Regions from separate parts of the Pseudoalteromonas sp. CuT4-3 genome, predicted to be linked through region 1. Evidence: predicted binding sites of a transcription regulator. Region 1 holds the regulator's gene; each other region holds the start of a gene.
The links. Region 1 encodes LexA, which represses DNA repair genes until DNA is damaged. Its sites were predicted from a motif close to TACTGTATNNNNATACAGTA; they were not measured.
Positions count from the first base shown of each region.

Region 2: a site for LexA is predicted at 1,371-1,390, ahead of VOI46_RS10000 (SulA-like leucine-rich domain-containing protein). Genes of this name have one in related genera too.
Region 3: a site for LexA is predicted at 1,410-1,429, ahead of dinB (DNA polymerase IV). Genes of this name have one in related genera too.

Region 1 covers NZ_CP142030.1:3,424,380-3,426,654, forward strand. The annotation lists gene coxB (cytochrome c oxidase subunit II) at 1-391, opposite strand, end outside; gene lexA (transcriptional repressor LexA) at 864-1,481, opposite strand; gene VOI46_RS15895 (hotdog fold thioesterase) at 1,659-2,099, shown strand; gene VOI46_RS15900 (hypothetical protein) at 2,110-2,275, opposite strand, start outside.
Region 2 covers NZ_CP142030.1:2,194,371-2,196,645, forward strand. The annotation lists gene VOI46_RS09990 (NCS2 family permease) at 1-558, opposite strand, end outside; gene VOI46_RS09995 (sel1 repeat family protein) at 676-1,131, shown strand; gene VOI46_RS10000 (SulA-like leucine-rich domain-containing protein) at 1,414-1,848, shown strand; gene VOI46_RS10005 (YchJ family metal-binding protein) at 1,891-2,275, shown strand, end outside.
Region 3 covers NZ_CP142030.1:793,637-795,911, forward strand. The annotation lists gene VOI46_RS03565 (aldo/keto reductase) at 1-474, opposite strand, end outside; gene VOI46_RS03570 (thioesterase family protein) at 542-964, opposite strand; gene VOI46_RS03575 (hypothetical protein) at 1,119-1,295, shown strand; gene dinB (DNA polymerase IV) at 1,441-2,275, shown strand, end outside.

The DNA.
Region 1 (2,275 bases):
AATGCCACTTCCACTGTGACCCTGTAATTTTAATGGTTAAGTCGGCCTTACTGGCATCTTCCATCGCAATGAGGGTTTTAGTGGCAGGAATTGCCATGGCAATTAAAATAACAAACGGAATGGCAGTCCAAAGAATTTCTACTTTGGTACTTTCATGAAATTGGGCAGGAACTGCCCCTTTAGATTTACGGTGATGAATCAGTGCCCAAAACATTATTGCGAACACTATCACCCCAATCACACAACATATTAAAAATATGGTCATGTGTAGCTGATATACATTATTACTTATATCGGTTACGCCCTTGCGCATATTGTATTGGCTATTAGCCAGCACTTGCTGCGGGAACATAATCAACACAAGCCACAAGGTAGAGGTCAGTTTACCCATGTGACGGCTCCTTTGATGCTATTGCGAATGCAAAGCGAAGAGGCATACGGCTTAAACGCCAATTCGTTATTTTTATTTTTTAACCAATCTTATTTTTAATTGGTATCGCTAGGACAACAAAAGGTTTGTGTATATTGTGTGTTCTCATAACTAAAAAGCTGTGAGTTATTGTTAGTCCAGCACATTAATGATTAGCTAAAAAACGTACAACAAGCAAGTTTTAGTATAAAAAACAATCAAGTGATATTTTAAAATTGACTAAATGACGGCGTATTAAATTGTTATTTAACAGCCAAGATACGAGCAAAATTAAGGGATGTAACACGCCTAGGAAGATAAAAGTATGAGTGAAAAAAAGTTTACAGCCTAAATAATTTTAGGGCGCTTTGAGATGGTGGAAGGTCTGTTTTTAAAACAAAAATGCACACTTAAAAGTGCGCATTTATAAATATTACTTAAAAATAGTTAAAAATTACATCCAGTCGGCATTTCTTATTACGCCAACGGCTAACCCTTCAATATTAAAAGATTCGTTTTCAAGGTCTACTTCAATTGGCTTAAACTCTTCGTTCTCGGCGTGTAATAATACTTTTCGGCCTGCTTTTTCTAGGCGTTTTACGGTTACGTCTTCATCTACTCGCGCAACCACAACTTGGCCGTTTTCTGCTGTTTGAGTACGGTGTACGGCAAGCAAGTCACCATCCATAATACCTATATCTTTCATACTCATGCCGTTAACACGCAGTAAAAAGTCGGCGGCTGGTTTAAACATAAGTGGGTCTATTTTACAGTGACTCTCAACATGTTCTTGCGCCAAAATAGGCGAACCCGCTGCAACTCTACCTATTAATGGTAGGCCTAGTTGCTCTGGCTCTTCTTCTTCAACCAATTGAATACCACGGCTTGCGCCTGGTTTCATTTTAATAACACCTTTTTTGGCAAGCGCTTTTAAGTGCTCTTCTGCGGCATTGGCACTTTTAAAACCTAGTGTTTGCGCAATTTCGGCACGTGTAGGAGGCATACCAGTGTCTTTAATAAAAACTTTTATTAGTTCGAGTATTTGAGCTTGGCGTTTAGTTAATGGTCGCATACAACTGGTTTTCCATACAGTACATTTAACTGTGAGTATATACAGTTAAATAAAAATCGCAAATTTAAATTGTGCTTTAAAATAGCTAAATACACCGCACTTGGATAAATTTTAGGTAATTACAGACGTTCAGTATTTAAAATGCTATAAATTTGCTTTCAATATAAAGGAGTAATTATGAGTATTTGGCATCAACCCATCACATTAGAGCTTTGCAAACAGTTAGATGAGGGAATAAACGGCCAAGGCACGCTGATGAAAACCATGGGCATAGAAATAACCGAAATAGGAGATGATTACCTAGTGGCTACCATGCCTGCTATTCCTGAGCATCATAATCCTATTGGTATGGTACATGGTGGCGCAAATGTGGTACTTGCCGAAACCGTAGCAAGCTACGCCGCTAACTTTGTCGTGGACTTTACAAAATTTTATTGTGTTGGACAGGAAATTAGCGCCAGCCACTTAAAGGCCTCTCGAAATGGCACTTTAACCGCCGTTACTCGTGCATTTCATATTGGTAAGCGCAGTTCTGTATGGGAAATAAAAATAACCAATAGCCGCGGCGAGCTTTGCTGCGTATCAAAAATGACCGCAGCGGTTGTCGAGCGCAAATAATCAACTATGGCTACTTTTCGATAGGGTAAATCGTTATTTCCATACCAGCGCCAATGGCAGATATGCGTAGCAGTGTATCTGCATGTAGAGCTTGGTTAAAACACTTAGGTGACGTGCCCGACTCAAAGCCTATATCAAACGTTCTGCGCGAACAGCTTAGCCACTGCTTAAGCGCA
Region 2 (2,275 bases), 1.2 Mb from region 1:
AAGCAAAGCAGCAATGACAAAAAAGCTTAAAATAGCTAATAAAGGACCTGCCGAAGTAATATCGCCAAGCTGTACTAATGTAGCTGGGCTTGAAACAATAATGCCTGCATTTTTAAGCGCAATTAACGCTAAAAACGCACCAATACCAGTGGCAATAGCCTGCTTTAAAACCAAAGGAATAGCATTAATTATCCACTCTCTGACCTTAAACAAACTTAATATTAAAAATATACAACCAGACATAAATACCGCACCTAATGCAGCTTGCCAGCTATAACCCATGCCCAGTACAACACCGTAAGTAAAAAATGCGTTTAAACCCATGCCCGGCGCAAGTGCTAAAGGGTAATTAGCCCACAATCCCATAATAAAACAGCCAATAGCAGCCGCAATACAGGTAGCAACAAATGCAGCACCTTGATCCATGCCTGCTTCCGCAAGCATTGCAGGGTTTACAAATACAATGTAAACCATAGTAATGAAAGTAGTGATTCCAGCAATGCTTTCGCGTCGCACATTGGAGTTATTTTCGCGGAGTTTAAATAGAGCTTCGAGCATAATAGACTTGTGATAGTAAAAAGTGACGTGATTTTACCATAAAATTAAGTATAAACAGGACATTTTACCTTGCGATATACTAAACTGTTGGCGTAGAAACTATAAAAAAGAAAATATATGAATAAGACTCAGCCTAGCGGACAAGACTTAGAGCAGCAATTAAACAATATTTTAGATTTTGTAACACAGCCTACAAACCACAGCGCTGAAAACAAGAGTGATGTAAGTGAGCAAACAACACTTAACAAAGCCCTGTATTATTTAAAGCATAACCAAGCACCGTTGGCAGCTAAGTGGATGCGCCTTGCCGCAATGGCCGGAAATCATCGCGCCCAGTTTTATTTAGGGTTATTTTTTGTCAAAGGCCAAGGCGTACCAAAAAGCGTATTTCACGCAGCAGCATGGTTAAGTTTAGCCAGCAGCCAAGGCTATGAACCGGCAACCGCTGCTTTAGATGATTTAAGAAAATATATCGACACCAAACGTCTTAAAGACGCTCAATGCTATGCAGCCAGTTTGTATGAGCAAATCCACCAAATTCAGTTTGCCCACTTAATTCCAAAAAATGACTAACTACTGTATAGCTAACAGCTAAGCACTGTAAAACACACTAAAATAACTGTATAGCCATCCCTTAAGTACTGTATAACACTGCTACACTTTATACAGTACTGCAAACACCCTCAGCTTTCACTTACACGGCTTAAATTATAACCCACTGTTTTTAAAGTGTTATTTTATTATTTATTTTTTAAAACCATTAACTGTATAAAAAATAACAAAAAACGCTTGCACACAACAACTGTATAAACTACTGTATACATGTACTGTATATAAACCCAGTGAGTGAGACCTATGCTACAGCCAATTACCGTAAGAACCGTTAAAAGCTACCAACAACATGATGAAAGTGAGTCGGTAAACTTAATAAAAGTAGAAGATGAAATTTCTGCTACGTTTGAGATGCTAAAAGTGTTGCACCAATACAATAGCTCTAACGCGTGGACCTTACTGATTGCGCCCGACCATGTGCCTAGTAAAGCCTTGTTAGATAGCTGCTCTATAGATACCAGCAAACTGCTTGTAATAAGACAAAAGCATTTAGTAAATTTAGAGTATGTGCTTAATTCAGCACTTCATAATGGTAACTTTGCAGCCATAATCACGTGGACAGATATAGTAAGTGAGCAGCAGCTTATTAATTTATCGCTTAATTTAGACAAAAGAAGCGCTAAGCTATTTTGCTTTACTAAAAAAACCAGCACTACAGCAATATCACTTACTCAATAAGCTTGGTAAAATACATTTTTAATTTATGTTAATTAGTATTTTATGAGTGTAACCAGTACTAGCGCTTGCTTATGCAACAGTCAGCTTAATTATGGTGACTGTTGCCAGCCTTATCATCTTGATATAAAAACCCCAGCAACACCTGAGCAACTAATGCGTTCGCGCTTTAGTGCTTATGCATTAAAAAATGCATCTTATGTATTTAAAACTTACGCCAAAGAAAAACAAGCACAAAACCCAGTAAATGAAATTGCTGACTTTGCCAATAGCTGCCGCTTTGTAAAATTAGTTGTGCGCGATACGCAGCAAAGTGATGAGCGAGGTTATGTTGCCTTTAACGCGTATTATTTTTACCAAAACTTATATTGTGAGTTGGATGAGAAATCAGACTTTATAAAAGAGGACGGTGAATGGCGTTATTTAGAGG
Region 3 (2,275 bases), 1.0 Mb from region 1:
CTGTTGTTGCTCAGTATCTACGTCACTAAAAGTGAGTTTATCTGGCCACTGCCTGCCAAAATGTGGGGTAGAGCGGTTAGGCCAATGCAATTGGTATAAATCTATGTAGTCGGTTTGTAGGCGTTTAAGCGAGTTATCTACGGCCTCAATGACAGCACTGCGTGTTATATCGCCGCCATCTCGTACCCACGACAAGCCATTGCCTGCAATTTTGGTCGCCAATACAATATCACTGCGCTTTTGCGCATTGCGACTTAACCAGTTACCTATAATTTGCTCTGTTTTACCGTAGGTCTCTGGTGAAGGAGGAACGGCATACATTTCGGCAGTATCTATAAAATTAACGCCTTGTGCCAAGGCATAAGCTATTTGCTCATCGGCGTCTTGTTGGGTATTTTGTTTACCCCAAGTCATGCTGCCTAAGCATACTCTAGAAACATCAACACCGCTGCTGCCTAACGGACTGTATTGCATTTAAAATCCTTAAATTATATAAGATCTTGAGAGTGGATAATTAATACCAATTCGCAATAAAACCTAATTAAGCGAATTGATGTAGTGCCGATAGTAATGGCTCTGAAATAGCCGCTTTTTGTCCTGTTTTAAAGTCAAACATAACAACTTGAGAATAGCCTGTGGTAGTAATAGCTTGCTGAGCATGGCTAAATACAGAGTAATTCATCATAAAACGGTCGCTTTTTATATCTGAAATAGTAATACCTACGGTTAAAGTATCTGGGAAGGTCACTGGACGTTTATAGCGAATATTGTTTTCACTAATCACCGGGCCTATTCCACCTGGTTTTATCGTATCAAACTGATTTATTTTATTTAGAAAATCGATACGCGCAATTTCAAAATAACGCAAGTACACCACGTTGTTAACATGTTGTAGGGCGTCCATATCGGCCCATGCTACGGTGATATCGGTATGAATAGGGTGCTGATCTTTGAACCTTTGCATGTATGTGTACTCTTAGTTTTAAATGAATGAGATTATCAATATGGTGTTTGTAGCTCAAGACAATAAATGCCATGTTTTTTTATAAGATGATTGTACCTATTTATTTTTAGGACTACAGTTAAATAACACAGACAACACACACACGAGAACACACATGCAAAATATAATTAATTGGGCTTTAGCCAGTTTAGTTTTTATAGCGTCTTTTGCTTGCTATGCAATGGGTAATGCCTCCGGCGGCATAATGCTTTTAGCTGCGGGGTTTTTATTGGAGTTTGTTTTTTGGCTACATTACTTTAAAAAATCAAAGCGCTTTAAGCAGCCGTTTTAAAAATGCTGTTTAAAGCTTGCACGGTTTAACGCGCTAAACCTAGTAGCGCTTTTAACTTTAGCAAGTTAAACAGGCTTTAATGGACTTGCTTAATGAAAGTGAATCCTTAATAATGGCTGTATAAATAAACAGTTGTTATGTGGTAATGAAAAAGTTTATTCATATCGACATGGACTGCTTTTATGCAGCGGTTGAAATGCGCGATAACCCCAAACTTGCCAGTGTGCCTTTAGCGATTGGTGGCAATAGCCGTCGTGGTGTACTCTCTACAGCAAATTATATAGCGCGCGAATATGGTGTTCGCTCGGCTATGTCTAACTACCACGCTAAGCAATTATGCCCCGATTTAGTTATTGTGCCTGGGCGCATGGCGGTTTATAAAGAAATTTCTAACCAAATACGCGCTGTATTTAAACGCTACACCGATCAAATAGAGCCGCTGTCGCTTGATGAAGCTTACCTAGATGTAACCAACAGCACCGCATGCAAAGGCAGCGCAACGCTTATTGCTCAGCAAATTAGAGCAGATATTTATAACGATACCGGCCTTACTGCCTCTGCCGGAGTTGCCCCCATTAAGTTTATTGCCAAAATAGCCAGTGACGAAAATAAACCCAATGGCCAATTTGTGGTTTTACCGGGTGAAGTTGATGCGTTTTTAAATAATTTACCGCTGGGTAAAATCCCTGGAGTGGGCAAAGTAACCCTCGAAAAGCTTAATTTAAAAGGGTTGTACACAGGTAAAGACGTTCGCGAGAAAGGCGTTAATTGGATGCAGCAGCACGTGGGGAATTTTGGTGTATCGCTTTATCAAAAATGTGCTGGCGAATATATTGGTAAAGTAACCACTGAGCGAGTGCGTAAATCACTTAGTGTTGAACACACCTATGAATACAATAAAAATAGCTTACAAGAATGTTTAGATCAGTTACCTAAATTACTGGAAGAGCTAACGGCGCGCCTTAATAAGCAACAGCTAC